2 linked regions of the Bythopirellula goksoeyrii genome follow. Each later gene encodes a partner of the first gene's protein in a complex. Links are inferred from orthologs where the notes say so. Each region holds a gene or a part of one and is shown in the gene's direction. Other genes may lie near its edges.

What was found.
Region 2: the proteins of hisH (region 1) and hisF are in contact, whole or in part, in a crystal structure (PDB 6RU0), measured with the Thermotoga maritima proteins. The link is inferred for Bythopirellula goksoeyrii from one-to-one orthologs. Residues at the interface, in WP_004080484.1 of Thermotoga maritima: Asn15, Arg18, Arg22, Arg117, Leu118, Pro119, His120, Met121, Gly122, Trp123, Asn124, Asn134, Gly135, Tyr136, Tyr138, Val140, Tyr158, Glu180, Lys181, Ser182, Ser183, Lys184, Ile185; in WP_004080486.1 of Thermotoga maritima: Met1, Leu2, Ala3, Arg5, Ser40, Glu41, Asp45, Glu46, Ala70, Glu71, Ile73, Asp74, Ile75, Pro76, Phe77, Asp98, Lys99, Ser122, Gln123, Glu161, Thr195, Leu196, Asn247, Arg249, Glu251.

What each region holds. Positions count from the first base shown.
Region 1 is NZ_CP042913.1:4,879,216-4,887,131, reverse strand. What follows is about bases 4,204-6,919. They hold hisH (imidazole glycerol phosphate synthase subunit HisH), read left to right. Parts: upstream 4,204-5,101; coding sequence 5,102-5,737; downstream 5,738-6,919. Other genes in these bases: Pr1d_RS19315 (elongation factor G), read left to right, coding at 6,793-6,919; hisA (1-(5-phosphoribosyl)-5-[(5-phosphoribosylamino)methylideneamino]imidazole-4-carboxamide isomerase), read left to right, coding at 5,959-6,702; Pr1d_RS19330 (OmpA family protein), read left to right, coding at 4,204-4,945. In the rest of the region: aroE (shikimate dehydrogenase), read left to right, coding at 1-1,368; Pr1d_RS19345 (shikimate kinase), read left to right, coding at 1,501-2,034; Pr1d_RS19340 (prepilin peptidase), read left to right, coding at 2,139-3,467; Pr1d_RS19335 (hypothetical protein), read left to right, coding at 3,469-4,008; more of Pr1d_RS19330, read left to right, coding at 4,118-4,203; more of Pr1d_RS19315, read left to right, coding at 6,920-7,916. UniProt on the Escherichia coli protein: IGPS catalyzes the conversion of PRFAR and glutamine to IGP, AICAR and glutamate. The HisH subunit catalyzes the hydrolysis of glutamine to glutamate and ammonia as part of the synthesis of IGP and AICAR.
Region 2 is NZ_CP042913.1:4,589,063-4,599,502, reverse strand. The notes cover bases 3,532-6,524. They hold hisF (imidazole glycerol phosphate synthase subunit HisF), read left to right. Parts: upstream 3,532-4,637; coding sequence 4,638-5,411; downstream 5,412-6,524. Other genes in these bases: Pr1d_RS18065 (type IV pilus twitching motility protein PilT), read left to right, coding at 5,435-6,524; Pr1d_RS18075 (sodium:solute symporter), read left to right, coding at 3,532-4,435. Outside these bases: Pr1d_RS18090 (aldose epimerase family protein), read right to left, coding at 1-230; Pr1d_RS18085 (glycoside hydrolase family 88 protein), read left to right, coding at 398-1,783; Pr1d_RS18080 (3-ketoacyl-ACP reductase), read left to right, coding at 1,793-2,593; more of Pr1d_RS18075, read left to right, coding at 2,675-3,531; more of Pr1d_RS18065, read left to right, coding at 6,525-6,604; Pr1d_RS18060 (ATPase, T2SS/T4P/T4SS family), read left to right, coding at 6,604-8,517; Pr1d_RS18055 (CvpA family protein), read left to right, coding at 8,574-9,104; Pr1d_RS18050 (hypothetical protein), read left to right, coding at 9,187-9,903.

The sequences.
Region 1 (7,916 bases):
CTTGCCGAACAAAACGATCTCGATTGCCAAATCATTATTACTTGTCGCCGCTTAGAAGATGGTGGGAAGTGGACCGGCAGTGAAGAAGCGAGGCAACTTGTCCTACGCGAGGCCATCGCCGAGGGAGTGGACTATGTGGACATTGAAGAAGACATCGCTGGTCAGATCCCGCGATTTGGTAAGACGAAGCGAATCATCAGCTACCACAATTTCCGCAAGACACCTGAGAATTTGCGTCAACTGCACGAGGATATGTCGAAGCTCGACCCCGACATCATCAAGATTGCCACCATGGCGAATGATCCCCATGACAACCTACGCATGTTGGAGATGATGTCCGAGAGTGAAATTCCCACGATCGGAATGTGCATGGGAGACGTCGGAACCCCTTCACGAATCCTTGCTTCGAAGTTCAAAGCACCTTTTACTTATGCCACGTTTCACCACGAACGTACATTGGCTCCGGGGCAGCTAAGCTTTCAGCAGATGAATGAGATCTATCGATACGAGCATATCGGACCAGAGACTCAAGTTTATGGTGTGATCGCTGATCCGGTCGGCCATAGTCTGAGCCCTCATGTTCACAATGCAGCCTTTGATGCTCGTGAAATAAATGCGGTCTATTGTCCTTTTCGTGTTCCCTCGGACGATCTTGAGCAGTTTATGGAAGATGCCCCGCGACTGGGAATCAAGGGACTGAGCGTGACGATTCCTCATAAGGAAGCGATTGCCAAGTTTCTCACGAAGGTAGATCCTGCAGTGAAGAGCATTGCGGCAGTCAATACGGTCGTATTCGATGGTAGTGAAGTCATCGGATACAACACCGACTACAACTCCGCCATGGATTGCTTGGAACATGCCATGGGTGGTATTGGAGTGAAGCCAAGTCCGCTGAAAAACCAGCGTGCCTTGGTCTTGGGAGCGGGAGGAGTTGCCAGGCCGATTGTGTATGGACTCAAAAGCCGGGGTGCGCTTGTGACGATAGCTTCGCGGACCAAGCAGCGTGCCGATCGACTGGCCGCTGCTTTCGATTGCAAGGCGATCGACTGGGAATCTCGCCAGCGGGCTCAGTGTGACATTCTCATCAATTGCACACCGATTGGTATGCACCCGAACGTCGATGAGTCGCCGGTGAGTAAGACGTTCCTGAAACCTTCGATGCTGGTGTTCGACACGGTGTACAATCCCGAATCGACTTTGCTTGTGAAAGATGCTCGGGCACGCAATGCGGAGGCAATCACCGGCGTTGAAATGTTTGTGCGACAGGCGCGGCTGCAGTTTTACCTTTTTACCAAGCAGGAAGCACCTCCCAACCTAATGCGCGACGTATTGAAGAAGGCGATTGGGCCGATTGGGATTGGGCGGTAGACGAGCCGGGAGCGATGGCGAACGGAGTTGTTGACGCTAAGCCGTAAGGATCGTACAACGCGCTCTGCTGCGCTGCGCTCCGCATCGCGGCTAACAAGAAGGCGCCGCGAGCGCGGCAAACCAAGGGAAACGATGCCACCGATTGATACACGCTCCATTGCCCTAATTGGACTCCGCGGGACGGGGAAGACGACCGTCGCGCAGCTTCTTGCTCTGCGCACTGGGTGGGACTGGGTGGACGCCGACGTCGAAGTAGAACTGAGCGCTGGCAAGTCGATCGCGGCGATTTTTGCCGACGATGGGGAAGCGGCATTTCGTGATTTGGAGGCCAAGGTGGTGTCCGAGCTTTGTCGGCGCTCACAAGCGATATTGGCCCTGGGTGGTGGGGCTGTCTTGCGGAAGGAAAACCGCGATTGCCTTGCTGGCTGTCAGGCGGTGGTGTGGCTCAAAGCCACCCCCGAGACCCTCGCTGGGCGGCTGGAAACCGACTCCACGACCGCCGAGCGGCGTCCTAACCTGACTAATCACGGCGGTCGTACCGAAATTGAGGTCCTCCTGGACCAACGAGATCCGATTTACCGGGGGTGTGCTACCCTTGAGGTCGATACCGAAGAAAAGCAGCCTGCCGAGATAGCCGACGAAATATACGTGGCGCTGGTGGGCTGAGCCCCACCCCTAGGCCCTCACCTGAGTTACAGGAGGGGGGACAGGGACGACTCCCACCCTCGACTTGATGCATGTTCCCGCTCGCTGCCATTCAGTTTTCTCTTATGCAACTCGGCGTATTCTTCGTCGGTGCTGCCTTGGGTGCGCTTGCGAATTGGGCCATCTATTGCCTCGCCTGGAATCCTCGACCAATTTCTCCTTGGGGGCCAATCCCTGACGGGGTGCCATCGCGGCGTTGGTCGGATAGGTTACCGGTTCTCGGCTGGAATGGCATGCGGCGTGAGAGCACAGTGCATGGTAGTTGGTTTTGGGGCAGACCGCTTCTGATTGAACTTAGCATGGGAATTGGTCTTGTACTCTTGTGCTGGTGGGAAGTCGACCAGCGTGGACTCGTGCTTGGCCAGCTCCAACAGCTTTTGCAAGATGCACAGGTTCCACTCGCTTTTCCCAGAACAGCAATTCCACTCTCGGCAGTGTGGCCCACATTCTGGAGTCACGCGATCTTGATCACGCTGATGGTTGCTGCGAGTTTTATCGACTTCGATGAAAAAATAATTCCCGACGAAATCACTGTGCCCGGGACGTTGATCGGACTCTTGTTGGCTGCTTGCTTGCCCATGAGTTTGCTGCCACTGGGGACTTTCCCACAAGCGCCGCCTGAGATTGGTATCGAAGTGCCCTTGCCGCAGATAGCCATCGGACTGAAGGCTTATGTGGAACCAACTCTGCTTGCTTCGCCAAACGAATGGTCACCGCAGTTTCGGCCGGCACCTAATTGGCGTTCGTTAGCCCTGGGCCAGTTCTGTTGGTGGCTATGGTGTTTCGCTCTAGCGCCAAGAATCTGGCGAGGGCGGCGAGGAGTGTGGCGAGCGACGAGCGTTATTTGCCGCCGGGTCCTTCGTGAATTCTGCCGCCCGCCGCTCGGGGTAATTGCTTGGGGCGGTGCGTTGGCCATCGCAGCCGTGTGGTGGTGGGGTACGGTCGCCTGGATGGGGTTGCTCACGGCACTTGTCGGGTTAGCAATGAGTGGTGCCATGATCTGGATCGTGCGCATCGTTGGCAGCGCTGCCATGGGTCGCGAGGCGATGGGTTTCGGTGACGTGACACTCATGATGATGGTCGGCACCTTCCTGGGCTGGCAAGCATGTGTCATCGTGTTCTTCGTAGCCCCCTTTGCAGGTTTGATTGGCGGACTGATGCAGCTCATCACCAAACGTGATGATGTGATTCCCTACGGACCGTTCCTTTGCCTGGGGGCCTTGTTCGTCATGGTTTACTGGGCAGGAGTTTGGAATCGCGTGTCCTTTGCGTTTCAACTCGGCTGGCTTGTGCCGGCAGTGTTGTTGTTTTGTTTCGTGATGTTGGGCATCTTGTTGTTCATCTGGCAGCAGATCAAGCGACTGTTGTTTGGACAAGCGACAAGGATGGATTGAAATGACTTTTACTCGAACACTTTCTTGTAGAAACCGCGATGAATGGCTGAACGCCTTGCCTGCGATTCGTGGCGGTCGCTATGGGGTGATCGAAACCGCGGCAGGAAAACTCGTGGCAATCCACTTGCGACGTTGGCCCAAACTGCTATCACTGCCCGAGATATTGCCGGTAAGCCGCGATTATCACGCGCGTGGGGCGGAGGATCATTGCTGGCTGTACTATAATCAGCCACTCTCTTGCCCAAATTTTCTCGCGTTGAAGTATGTCGTCTCCAGCCAAAGTACGAGTATGGCAACCGCACTGGCCGCCGCCACCGCACTCGATGCCATCGCCGAGGCAAAGCGTTCCGATGCCATTCTTTGCGATGCGGCCAACAGCCGTCTTTCGGACCGGTTTCTTGCTCGCCAAGGTTGGGAAGCTCACAAGCCTCAACGCTGGCATCGGAATTTCATCAAACGATTCTACGGCGACTACCCGAGGATTGAATTGCCTTTAGAAAGCGTTGGCGAATGCGCTGCTAGCATTCTAGTGGCGAGCTGATCTTGTTGGGGCGGGTGACGGTTGCTACCGTTCCGGCCACTCATCGCGGTGCTGACCGTGGGAGGTGTGTTCGCGCTATCGACAATTCCTCGTCACTCAATGCGATCGTATGTCAATTCGCTGCCTCATGTTGTTCTCATGCCTCGCGTTGCTTCTGGCAACCGGGTGTAGTCGGCTTGCGTACAAACCGAACCAGCAGGCAGCCGCTGCAGCCGACCAACAGATGCAGTTAGTGGCACAGCAGAATCAGGAATACCAAAGCCGAGCCCAATCGCTCGATCGCGATAATCAGGAACTCGAAGCAATCCTGGCCCAGTCGCGACAAAAGGTGCAACTCTTAACCGACGAGATCAATACGACTCGCGATCAACTCCGCGCGACGACAGATCAGTTAGTCGCCTTGCGTGAAGACAATTCGCAACTTCGAACGAAAACATCGGCGTTGATGGCGTCGGCCAGCCAACGCGAGCAAGGCGAGATTCGGGCCAACAACAGTATGCTTAAGAACCTGGCATTGGCTGATTTGCCGGGGGTGCAGGTGCGCCAGGATGGCGATTTATTGCGGGTAGAAATCCCCGCGGATCAGCTGTTCATGCCGGGGAGTCCTTATTTGAAGGACGATGCCAAGCAACTGTTGGCCAGCGTCGCCATAGATCTGCGGCAGAATTTCCCCGAACACATCATCGGCATCGAGGGGCATACGGACGACTCTTCTACCCATTCCCAACAATTCCCTTCAAACCACCACCTCTCTGCTGCTCAGTCACTCTCAGTCTACAACGCCCTGATTGAGCGGGGAACATTGCCTGCCGTCCAGCTATTCGTCATCGGCCACGGTGGAAATCATGCGGTGGTTTCGAATGCCACCGAGGCGGGCAAGGCACGCAACAGGCGAATTGAATTCGTCGTCTATCCTGAGCGAATCGCCAGTCGCTAAATGTGAGCCATTCTTTCTAGTAGCCGTGGGCGGAAGCCCATGGTTGAAACTGGCAAAAACCATGGGCCTGGCGCCCACGGCTAGGAAATAGAGCATCGAACTCCTAGAATGTGTTCTCTGCTGAACTTTCCTCCCTCTAGTGGGTCCATTCACAATATGATCGCGATCATTGACTATCAAATGGGCAACCTTCGCAGTGTGCAGAAGGGGTTTGAACGTGTTGGCCACGCGGCGGCTATCACGAGCGATCCGGCGATTCTAGCAAAGGCTTCCCACATCGTGCTTCCCGGTGTCGGAGCATTTGCAGATGCGATTGCCGAACTCAAACGCCGAGAGCTAGTTGGGCCAATTCGTGAAGCGATTCAAAGTGGTAAGCCGTTTCTAGGTATCTGCCTCGGTCTGCAACTCTTGTTTGAGCACAGTTTCGAAGATGGCGAGCATGAGGGACTGGGAGTGCTGAAGGGAGAGGTCTGCAAGTTCCAAGTTCCAGCTCAGTACAAAGTTCCACACATGGGGTGGAACGAAGTAAGTTTCAGACGGAAGGCACCAATCTTTGATGGCATTGCCGAGGAAACATTTTTCTATTTTGTGCATTCCTATTATGTCGTGCCTGAAGATTTGGAAGTCGTCGATGGCCAGGCCTCTTATCCTGCTCCCTTCTGCGCAAGCATCTGGCGCGAGAACCTCTTTGCAACACAATTTCATCCAGAGAAAAGCCAGAGCGAAGGTCTTCGTGTACTGAGTAATTTCGCTGAGCTGACCTTAGCATCCTGTCATTCCGAAGGAGCTTAGGCGTCTGAGGAATCTACGTTCAACTAGAAATGGCCTTCAAGTCGTGTTGGCAATGTGACCCCGGATCCCTCTGGTCGCGGAGCTCCCCTCGGGATGACAGAACTTTTCGCCCATGGCCATAAAGTTGGGGCATTCTGCTGTGCCTTGAAATCGCCTCTGTTCTATGCGATATTCTAGGTCTATCGGTTATCCCTATCACCTCAACATACGGCGGCTACAGAATGCAAATTTGGCCTGCGATCGATCTGTTGGGGGGGAAGTGTGTGCGACTGCAGCAGGGCGACTACGGCCGTGAGACGGTCTTCTCCGACGACCCTGTGGCAATGGCTCTGAAATTTCAATCCGCCGGTGCCAAGTATCTGCATCTGGTCGACCTGGATGGTGCCCGTGACGGCCAGCCCACAAATCACGAAATTGTCCGCGAGATCGTCGCGGCGGTTGACATGCAATGCGAACTTGGTGGAGGTATCCGTAGCGAGAAAACAATAGACAACTTATTTGCAACCGGTCTGCATCGTCTTGTTCTGGGGACTGCCGCGTTGGACGATCCTGACTGGTTGCGGGAAATGGCCAAAGCGCATCCGGAACAGTTGGTACTTGGAATTGATGCAAGGGATGGCTACGTAGCTACTCATGGCTGGCTTGAAGTCAGCGATGTCCGGGCAACCGACCTGGCTACTCAGTTTCATGACGTTTCCTTGGCGGCCATCATCTACACGGATATTGCTACCGACGGTATGCTCCAGGGACCCAATGTACCAGAGATGGAAAAAATGCAGAAACAGGTCAGCGTGCCGGTCGTCGCATCCGGTGGCGTTACCACGATTGAAGACGTCCGCGCGTTGGCCGATGTCGGATTGGCGGGAGCCATCGTGGGGCGGGCATTGTATCAGGGCACTATCGATTTATCCGAAGCCATCGAAGTGGCCGAGACGGGTGTTATTGCGTCTTCGAAGGATCAATAGGAGTTCAATCACCTTATATCTACCACCTAGTTATTTTTCTTTTCTTCAAATTGGCTTTGCACGTCTTATACCTATTCAGTGGGAGCAATCATGGTCAGAAATGTTGCGGATATACGGAACCTTGCTATTTGCGGACATGGCAACGCGGGGAAGACTTCGCTGGTCGATCAACTCTTGGTGCTGAGCGGAGCCGTGAATAGCAAGCCGAGCGTGGAAGCCGGCACGAGCATTTGCGATTTCGATGAAGAGGAAAAGCATCACAAGCATTCCGTCGAGGCGAGCGTTGTCCATTTCGATCATGCAGGCAAACGAATCAATCTGATCGATACGCCCGGCTATCCCGATCTGGTAGGGCAGATGATCGGGGCACTGCGTGCCGTGGAAACCGCTTTGATTACTGTGGACGCCCATGCAGGTATCAAGGTGAACACCCGCCGGGCGTGGAACGAGGCGGGCAAGGCAGGGTGTGGGCGAATCATTGTGCTGACAAAACTTGATACCGATAATATAAACTTCGCGGAACTGGTGGATTCGATCAAGGAAGTATTTGGCACGGGCTGTGCGCTGCTGAACGTGCCACTTGGGCTTGGTGATTCAGTTCATGGCGTTGCCAGTACATTGGAGATTCCCGGCGACGTGGGCGATGCAGTTATCGATCCCAAATCAATTCATGAAGCGCTCGTCGAGTCGATTATCGAGGTCGATGAGGCCGTGATGGAACGGTATTTCGAGGGCGAGATGCCTGCCACCGCTGAATTGACCAAGTTGATGGTCCAAGCGATTGCAGCCGGGACACTCACACCGATCGTCTGCGTCTCGACCAAGAAAGAGGTAGGACTCAATGAATTGATGGACTTGCTGGCCAATGTGGCATTGCCTCCCGATGCAATTACGCGTCAGGGCACCAAGGATGGCGATACCGTCACACTCAAGCCCGATCCGTCGGCACCGCTATCGGCCCAGGTGTTTAAGACGCGTATCGACCCATTTGTGCACCGATTGAGTTTCTTACGTGTCTTCTCCGGAACCTTGAAGAAAGACGCCACGATTGAAGTTGCTGGTGCGCGAAAAGGATTCAAGATTGGGCCGCTGTTGAGTGTGCAAGGCGAACACACAGAACCGGTTGATGAGGCAGGCCCTGGGGAGATTGTCGCGATTGCAAAATGCGAAGATTTGCATACTGGCTCGTCGATTGGTGAAGTCCAGCTGCCACC
Region 2 (10,440 bases), 290 kb from region 1 along the record:
CCGGAGACATCATCATAGCCCAGGGTAATGTCGGCGATTTTCCCATTGCGGTCGGGGACCTCGATTGTGGTGATAATCGCACCATAGTTTGTCGCCTTGACCACCATGCCGTTGCTATTAGTCAGTGTGAATAGTTCTATAGAGTCGAAGTCTGCGACTTTTACTTCTGCGGAAACAAGAGAAGCGTTGAGGGTTAGCAGGAGTGTGCATAAGAATAAAAGTCTTGGCATTTGGAAACTCTCAAAGATAGGGGTGGTAGCTTGCAATAGAACCGGCGATTTCCGCACAAATGAAAAGTGGCATCAATTCCTATTTTTCGTTTCTTCATGGCTTTCGCAAGTACCAATGTCTGCGATAATTGAAGATTCTGCTGCAGTCGAGTTACTCTGGACAAATCATGATTGAAATAAACCAACAACTTCAAGCTTCCGACCTCTTGCCTCGACTGGATGTTTTTTGGGAGGCCTCGGCCAATGCGATCGATGCGATAGAAGGAAGTTGTCCGCCAGGTTCGGCCTCGCCGGTGTTTACAGTGGCTGGCAGGTACACAGCCAAAGGTTGGACCGAGTGGACACAAGGATTTCAATACGGTTCGGCACTTCTGCAATTCGATGCGAGCAATGACACTCGCTATTTGGAGTTGGGTAGGGAACGCACAACCGAAGTAATGGCACCGCATTTAACGCACGTGGGGGTCCATGATCATGGCTTCAATAACGTGAGTACATATGGCAACCTGTGGCGGCTGATGAACGAAGGTCGGATCGCTGAAAATGCATCGGAACGTAGTTTTTATGAACTTGCCTTGAAGGTTACTGGTGCTGTGCAGGCAGCTCGATGGTCGGCCACGCTTGATGGGGGAGGGTACATCTACTCTTTCAATGGACCGCAATCACTTTTCGTCGATACGATTCGAACTTGTCGGGCTTTGGCACTTTCGCATCAGTTGGGGCACGCGTTGATTGGTGAGCGTGACGAAAAGCATTCGCTACTTGTGCGGCTCGTGCAACATGCCAATGCAACTGCCAGATACAATATTTGGTACGACGAAGGTCGTGATATTTATGATCTCTGGGGTCGCACTGCGCATGAATCCGTATTCAACACCAACAACGGCGAGTATCGTTGCCCCTCCACTCAGCAAGGATATTCGGGCTTCACCACGTGGACACGCGGACTCGCGTGGGCGATGGTTGGTTTTCCTGAACAGTTGGAGTGGCTTACCACACGCGAGGATGAAGAACTTGAAAGCGTCGGCGACCGTGCGGCAGTCGAGGCGATTTTCTTGAAAGCCGCTCGTGCGACTTGTGATTTCTATCTAGAGCATACGCCTGTGTGTGGGGTGCCTTATTGGGATACGGGAGCTCCCGGGTTGGCTCAAATGGGGAATTATTTGGAACGACCGGCCGACCCGTTCAATGATTTTGAGCCGGTCGATAGTTCGGCTGCTGCGATAGGAGCCCAAGGTTTATTGCGACTGGGGAACTATCTGTTGTCGCAGGGTGACGAAGCAGGAATACGTTATCGACAGGCAGGTTTGACGGTGGCCGAGACCTTGCTCGATGACCTCTATCTATCGACCGATCCTCGGCACGAGGGTCTGCTCTTGCATTCGGTATATCACCGCCCCAATGGATGGGACTACATCCCACCAAAACGAAAGGTTCCCTGTGGCGAGTCGAGTATGTGGGGAGATTACCACATGCGCGAGTTGGTCTTGATGCTTGGCCGTGAGGCCAAGGGGCAGCCTTACTACACTTTCTTTGGTCCTGTCGAGAAGTGAGTTGAAATTATGCCAAAGTCGGCACCCAAAAAGGATACGCCAAAGAAGGTTGCACTGGTAACCGGGGGGTCGCGTGGAATTGGCTTAGGGATCGCCCGACAGCTTGCGCAGGATGGGTTCAACTTAGTAGTGAATGGCAGACGAGAGGAAGCTGCAGTAGCTGATGCTCTGGAAGAATTAGAAGCTCTTGGTGCGATGGTGTTATATTGCCAGGCGGACGTGGCGGATGCCGACGGCCGCGCTGAGATGCTTAATTCGATTCGCTCTCGCTTTAGTCGGCTCGATGTGTTGGTCAACAACGCGGGAGTTGCTCCCGAAACGCGGGCTGATCTCTTGGATGCGACCGAGGAGAGTTTTGACCGTTTAATCGGGATCAATCTCCGCGGCCCTTACTTTCTAACTCAAGAAGTTGCACGCTGGATGATCGAACAGCGCAAAACAGATAACTCGTTGTCGGGTGTGATCGTGAACATCACCTCGATATCCGCGACGCTGGCCTCGGTCAATCGAGGGGATTATTGCATTTCGAAAGCCGGTGTGGCGATGGCGACGCAACTGTGGGCGGTGCGACTGGCGGAATTTGGCATTCAGGTTTTCGAGGTACGTCCCGGGGTTATTCTGACGGATATGACAAGCTCGGTAAGTGAAGTTTATGAGAAGAAAATTGCCGAGGGACTTACGCTCGATCCCCGCTGGGGCACTCCCGAGGACGTGGGGAGGGCAGTGGCGATGCTCGCTCGAGGAGAATTGCCATATGCGACGGGAAACGTGCTGATCGTGGATGGTGGATTGACCGTGCCGAGGTTATAAATGCGGCACTTCGTTTCAGGCGAGTAGATTGGGCAGTGCCCATCACTAGTATTATTAAGATTTTCGAAAGGCTTTTTATAGATGGTCGCTTTGGACTGGATGGTGGTTGCCGGGTACTTTGCACTCTTGTTGGTACTGGCGTGGTGGGTGATCAACAAGAGCAAGAATACCTCGAGCGACTACTTTCTGGCGGGTCATAGTCTAGGCTGGTTCATTGTCGGGGCTTCTATTTTTGCCTCGAATATTGGTTCCGAGCATCTGGTTGGATTAGCGGGATCGGGGGCGACAGACGGAGTGGCGCTCGCCCACTATGAACTCCATGCGTGGTGTTTGCTTGTGCTAGCCTGGGTACTAGTGCCGTTTTATTCACGGTCGCGCGTGTTCACCATGCCGGAATTTCTTGAAAGGCGATTCTCGCCGGCCTCGCGGTATGTACTGTCGATCATTTCGTTAGTGGCTTATATCGTGACGAAGATCGCCGTAGGCATTTTTGCGGGAGGGATTGTATTTGGCGTGTTGTTACCCGAGATGCGATTGGGGCCCTTCGATAGTTTTTGGATCGGATCGATTCTGGTACTCGTGATTACGGGTATCTATACAACCTTAGGTGGGTTTCGCGCGGTCGCTTACACCGAGGCATTGCAGACATTTATTCTGATCGCTGGTTCAGCGATGGTGACCTACTACGGGTTGGAGCATATTGGGGGCTGGGCTGCTCTGAGGGAAAACCTAGGAAGCGAAGCGTTCAATCTGTGGAAACCGCTAGTCCCCGCTGGGGTGGAAGGGACCTGGGCGCCGGTGGAAGTCGTTAACGAAGCGGGGCAGCTTACCAAGCAGGCCTGGTACTTCAACGGCAACTACCCTTGGCTGGGGATGCTTTTCTGTGCGCCGATTATTGGGCTCTGGTATTGGTGTACCGACCAATACATTGTTCAACGAGCACTGGGGGCAGACAGCGAGACCAATGCACGGCGAGGAAGCATTTTTGCCGGGCTTCTCAAATTGCTGCCGGTCTTTATCTTTATCGTGCCAGGCATGATCTGTCTGGCACTGGCCAAGTCGGGTGACATTGAAGGGTTGCGCTCGTTGGTTGATAGCGAGGGGGAAGTGGTCCGCGATCAGGCTCAGGCAGCGTTTCCATTGATGGTGCAGCATGTGCTCCCTGCTGGAGTGCGCGGTATCGTTGTTGCAGGGTTGCTCTCGGCATTAATGAGCTCACTAGCAGGTGTGTTCAATGCCTGTTCGACGCTTTTCACAATCGATCTCTATTCCAAGAAATATCCCAATGCATCGGAAGCAGACTTGGTTCGCATCGGTCGTCGGGCCACTTTGGCAATGGTGTTGGTGGGACTCGCTTGGATACCGGTCATTAAAGGCTCGCGAGGGTTGTACGACTACTTGCAGTCGGTACAAGGGTATTTGGCCCCGCCAATTTTTGTCGTGTTCTTTCTCGGTATCTTCTGGAAACGACTAAACGCGCAGGGCTGTTTGTGGGCATTGATCGTTGGGTTTCTAATGGGCATATTTCGACTGGCCGTGGATACGCTGCCAAAGGTCAAGGAGGGATTTGAGTACACCGAAGGCTCGCTCTTTTGGATCGTCAATAAGATTTACTTCCAGTATTTCAGTTTATTGATCTTCATTGTTAGCTCGGTGGTGATGATCGTCGTGAGCCTAATGACCCGGGCGCCAGACTACGAGCGAATCAGTGGCATTACCTACGGGACGCTGACCGATGCCCAGAGAAGCGAAACTCGGAGCAGTTGGTCGATGCTGGATGTAGTGGCGTCCGTGGCATTGGTCGCGTCGATTTTGGTGGCTTATTTGTTCTTCAGGGGGTAATGCGGAAGTTGAGTGAGCTATCCTGGCAGCCATTGCGTACCTAAATCCTTTAACTCTGCTTAGTTAACTTGTTTCTCGCTGAGTTGACCGCCCCCCCAGGCGTACTTAAACTAAAGGGTTTAGGGGACTTCGGTCGATTTTCGCCTTCTCGGACAACAGGCCAAACCTATCCCAGGATGTTGAACTCGGAACTTGCGCTGCTATGCTTGCCAAACGTGTGATCCCTTGCCTGGATGTAGACCGTGGACGGGTAGTAAAGGGCACCAATTTTGTGAAGCTCCGCGATGCAGGGGACCCTGTAGAAGTTGCTTCTCGATACGAGCAGGAAGGGGCTGATGAATTGGTTTTTCTTGATATTTGCGCCAGCCATGAGGGGCGCGATATCATGCTCGACGTAGTTCGGCGCACGGCCGAACAGGTATTCATGCCTCTAACGGTGGGTGGAGGAATTCGCAACCTGGATGATATCCGGCAACTGCTGCTCGCCGGGTGTGACAAGGTTTCCATCAATTCGGCGGCAGTGCGGGACCCGGAATTTGTCCGCGCAGCTGCACTTCGTTTTGGCAAGCAGTGTATCGTGGTAAATATTGATCCCAAGCGTGTGATGCACGAGGGACGTGAACTGTGGGAAGTATTTATCAATGGAGGCCGTGTTGGCACTGGTCTTGAGGCCGTCGACTGGGCGCGGCAGGTTGAGAGTCTTGGTGCAGGTGAGATCGTCTTAACAAGTATGGATGCGGACGGTACCAAGGACGGCTACGACTTGGAGATCACGTCGGCAGTGTCGGAAGCAGTATCGGTCCCAGTGGTTGCTAGTGGTGGGGCTGGGTGCCCGCAGCATTTGGCAGACGCCGTGACGATTGGCAAAGCGGATGCGGCGTTGGCGGCAAGTATATTTCACTTCGGCGAGTTTTCTATTCAGGAAACGAAGCGAGTGATGGCTGATTGTGGCGTGAACGTGCGAATGGCGGCTTGAGTAAATAGGTATCGGCGGAGGACATGATGGCAAAATCCCCCAGTCAATCTTCGATCAACGAATCGGACTACGATAGTTTTGTAGCCCGGCATCAAGAATTAGAAGTCAACAAGCTCTTCCGCGCATGTGTGAAACTCGAGGCGAGCGATTTGCATCTCAAAGTGGGTCGACCACCCATGGTACGCGTCGATGGTTCGCTGCGGCCGATGAATCGTGAGCCGATCGACGACGAAGAGATGGTTCGGCTTTGTTTTCCACTGATGAACGAGCGGAGCCGCAAGATTTTCGACCATGATGGGGGTGCCGACTTTGCCCATATGTGTGACGTGGATGGCACAAGTTGGCGGTTTCGCGTCAATTTGCTGCAGCAACTGGGACACATCGGAATGGTGGCACGGCGAGTGAATAGTTGGATCCCCAACTTCGAGGGTCTCAACTTGCCCCCTTCGATGGAGCGTCTTTGTACCTTCGACCAAGGAATGATTTTGCTGGCTGGGGTGACCGGTTCGGGAAAGAGTACTACCATCGCCTCGATGCTCAACTGGATCAACGCCCGTTACCGCAAACATATCTTAACTCTCGAGGACCCGATCGAATTCGTGTTTACCGAGGACAAATGTCTCATCAACCAGCGCGAAATCGGCCTGGATGTGGTCGACTTTGAGATTGGCATGAAGCACGCCGTGCGCGAAGATCCCGACGTGATGCTCGTGGGCGAAATGCGTGACAAGGAAACCTTCATGACGGCGATTCATGCTGCCGAGACGGGTCACTTGGTCTTTGGAACTATTCACGCTAGTACCGCGGCGTCGACGATCGGACGTATTTTGGATCTCTTTCCTCAGGATATGCACAGTGCCCTTCGGAGTGCGATTGCCATGAACATGCGGGGCATCGTCGCTCAGAAGTTGCTCAAGTCGATCAAGCCAGGTGTCGGTCGAGTGCCGACGGTGGAAATTATGACCTTCTCGCCCACCGTACAGAAGCTGGTTCTGGAAGAAGAAGATCATCGTCTCAATGGAGCGATCCGCGTCGGTAAAGAAGACGGCATGCAGAATTTCACACAGAGTTTGAAAAAGTTGGTAGACGATCAGCTGATCGACCGTGAGGTCGCGTTGGAGGTTGCTCCTAATCGCGAAGAATTGAAGATGGCACTTAAGGGAATCGACGTTTCGCAAGGCGGTATGATTTGATGCTGAAATTGACCAGAATTGTTTCACCGAGCGCAGCCTCGTTATTATTGTGTATTTTCGTGCAGACTTGGCTGACACCCGGTTCAGTCTGGGCTCAGACCAGTTTGGGTGAATTGGGAGCTACTCAGGCGATCGGCAACGAATTGGATACTGGCGCCGCACGGCGTGGCGGTGCAAACAATGATCAACCTGCCGAGGGTTCTGAACCGGCGTTGACCAATCCCAATGCCTCCAGTGGGAACGCGACGCCCGATTTTTCTCAGCGAGCTCTCACCCTAAGTTTCAATCTGGGGGTGCTTCTTAAATTGATTGGGCTCGTAGTGATTTTTTGGATGTGGGTTGCAGCGGGGGATTGGGTCAATCGTGATTGCCAGATCCATGGACTTGGCTGGCATAAGTGGAGCCTCATCTATTACTTGCCTTTTGTGCTTCTAACGGTGCTGATGTTTTTCCTTCCGGCGCCGACATGGCTACGAGCGCTCTTGATGTTTGTTGCTTTCGTAGCCTCCTGGGTGCCATATGTGCTAGTACACAATAAGAATGTCGAACCCCACGAGACGGTTCTAACGAGTTCTTGGTGGAGGTATGCGATAGCTACTACTCTAAGTAGTGTTGGCATCAAGATGAGTTCCGAACGCAAGGCGGACTATGAAAAGGGAGCCCCTGTCGAACTAATGGCAATGGGGGCAGAAGATCTTTCGACGAATAATGCGAATTTACTCGCAGCACGCCAATCACCGGGGTATCTGCTGCTCAAAGACGCGGTGGCTGAACTTGTACAGCGCCGAGCCGATAAACTCATGCTCGACTACACTCAGCAGGGCGTTACGGTGCGCCATGAGATAGATGGAGTCTGGCACAACGGTGAACCACGTGACCGCGAGTCGAGTGATGTGATGCTGGCGGTGATCAAGACTCTAGCAAATTTGAATGTCAAAGATCGCAAGAACAAACAGCAAGGCCAATTTGGTGCAAAATATGAAGGGAAGACATATATCTGTCCGGTGGTATCCCAGGGAGTTGCCACTGGCGAACGCGTTGTAGTGACTCGAATCGGCGAGAAGCAGAATATGGTGCACTACGATGATCTCGGAATGCGCGAGGGCCTGCAGAAGCAATGGGCCGAGCTAATGGGTGCTGAAGCCGGTTTGGTGATCTTCTCCTCACTCCCTGGTGGTGGTTTGAGCACCATGATCAACGTCTCGTTGGAGGAGACGGATCGGCTGATGAGAGATTTCGTCGCAATCGAGGAGGTCTCTAATCGTGAGCATGACATACAGAATATCTCAGTCACGACGTACGATGCGTCCAAGGGGGAAACCCCGGCGTCAATTCTTCCAACACTGATTCGTACCTATCCCAACGTTTACGTCTTGCGAGATATGACAGATGTAGAGACTGCGAAATTGCTGTTTAAAGAAGTGCAGGATGAACATCTTGTCGTGACAAGTATTCGAGCGAAAGAAGCTGCTGAGGCATTGCTGCGATTTTTGCAGTTGAAAATGCCCCCCAAAGAGTTTGCGAAGGTTACTAAGGGAGTGCTGTACCAACGGTTGATTCGCAAATTGTGTCCCGACTGTAAGGTGGGGTATACTCCGCCGTCAGATGTGCTTCGTAAGCTTGGCATTCCGGCTGGCAAAGTAGAACAGCTCTATCGGCCACCAAAAGGGGATGAGATTGAAAAACCGTGCAAGGCTTGCCAGGGTCTGGGCTATCTTGGTCGTACGGGATTATTTGAATTGCTTGTCGTGAACGACAAGATACGGGAAATCCTGATCAAGCAACCCAAACTCCCCTTGTTGAAGGAAGCAGCCCGGGCCTCTCGGCAACGTTCTCTGCAAGAAGAGGGAGTCTTGTTGGTAGCACAAGGAACCACGTCATTGCAAGAGTTGACGAGAGTGTTGAAACAATGACCGATACGGTGTAGTCGACTAAACCCAAAATTGATTTAAATTCCTAGGTAATTCTTATGTTGTACCTTGCCATCTTGATCTGTGCATTGTTGTTCGCTGGTGTTGCGATGACGGTAAACGAAGGGCTGTGGAGCAATGCTATTGCACTGATTAGTGTTATGCTAGGTGGCCTGTTTGGTATCTTCATTGGAGTGCCGGCGGGAAATTTTCTTGGGGAACAGGCGGGCAAGGGTCCAGACAACGCTTGGTATTTTGTGTTTGCGGGAGTGTGGGGTGTGTTTACGGTATCAGTACTGGTGATTCGAATCGTGGCAGATCGTACATCGCGGACCAAGATGCGATTTATCCCACTGGTAGACAAAATTGGCGGTCCGTTAGTGGGGGTTTTTGTCGCTGTCATGTTTGCCAGTTTCGCCGCCTACACGCTCGATCGCATCGCGATAAAGGCTGGCGAATGGAAATACTCCGATAGTCCTGGTTTTGCCCAAAGTGTCTTTACCTATGCTCGGGCGCCTTTTTGGAATGTCGCGAATTCGTTTGCCTCTGCAGAGGGCATTGACAAGACATTTACTGCGAGCAATCCCTAGACTTGTTCTGACAGAATTCATAGATCCTGCTTTTTCAAAGTCGGTCCTACAGTGAGCTACTTTCCGCAGTGGAGCAGATAATATGGACGCTTATGACGCAGACGAACTTATTTCGTATCGCTCTCTGAGTAGCCTGGCAATCTTGGCCTTAGTTCTTGGGTTGTTGTCTCCATTGGCTTTGATGGTTCCGTTGTTTCTAGTCCTCCCCATGATGGGTATAGCAGTGGCATTGTTGGCATGCGTCAGCATTCGATCTCACGCGGAAACACTTTCGGGTATGAACATTGCCAAGTTGGCACTTTTTCTTTCAGTTTTCTGTCTTGTGGCCGCACCTGTGAAAACGCTGGTCCGTTCTCAACTCTTCCAGCGGCAGGCCGATCAAGCGGCACGGCAGTGGCTCGATACAATTGTCGAAGGAAATATCTCGGGAGCCCTTGAGCAGCTTTCCCCTAGGGCGATCGGAGGGCTCGCGAAACCTGACGCAGCACCCGGTAATCCGTCTGCTCCTAAATCATCCAAACCTGCTGTTCAAGATTTTGTCGAAACGTTGAGTGAGGACCACTTCGTTGAGGATCTTCGTGCCCAGGCAAAGGTGGGGGCGATTGAATTTAAGCCAGTTTCGATGAGCGTTGACAGTGGCCGAGCTCAACCAACGGTATCCATCGATTATTCCTTGGACAACAAGAGTGGTTCCTCCTCAGTGCTAGTTCATTGCGTTCGGGTGAACAATCCGACTCTAGGCGAATCGTGGAAGATTGAGGCCTGGAAGCAAGCCGCAGATCATGTGCATTTACACTGATTGCACGTCAATCCCGTGGAGAAGTGAAAGCCGGAACAAGCCGTAGTCCTCTGCAGTGGATTCAGGGACTGCGATGATGGTGGCTTCTCGATTCCGGGACTCCCCCCGTGGCTTATTCACGGCCTCCGCTCAATTACCAAACCCAGGAAAGTAGGATGGGCTTGCAAAGCTTGGTACGTCGCTCGGTATATCGCGTTGCGGGCACAGAAAGCCTAGGTGCTTCCCACGCCTAGCATATTTCTCTTCTCGTCATTTGCCATAGTTTTGCGCAAGATTTTGGCCGCGCGATCTGTTAGAATCGTCGTTGCACACGATTGCGCTGCGCCGATCCTTGGAAATTGAACAGTTACCCCTGCTCAATGCAGCTAATCGCTCCGGTCCCGGCGCCGGATCGGATAGAGATCTGCCTGTCGTTGCCGGTTCGCTGTTTGCTCGAAGCGTTCCGCCTCGTTGTAGGTCAGAGGGGTATTGTATTACATAACAATTGCAGAATCTTCACCAAACCGCTGGAAAACAACAAAAAGACAGGGGGTTTTG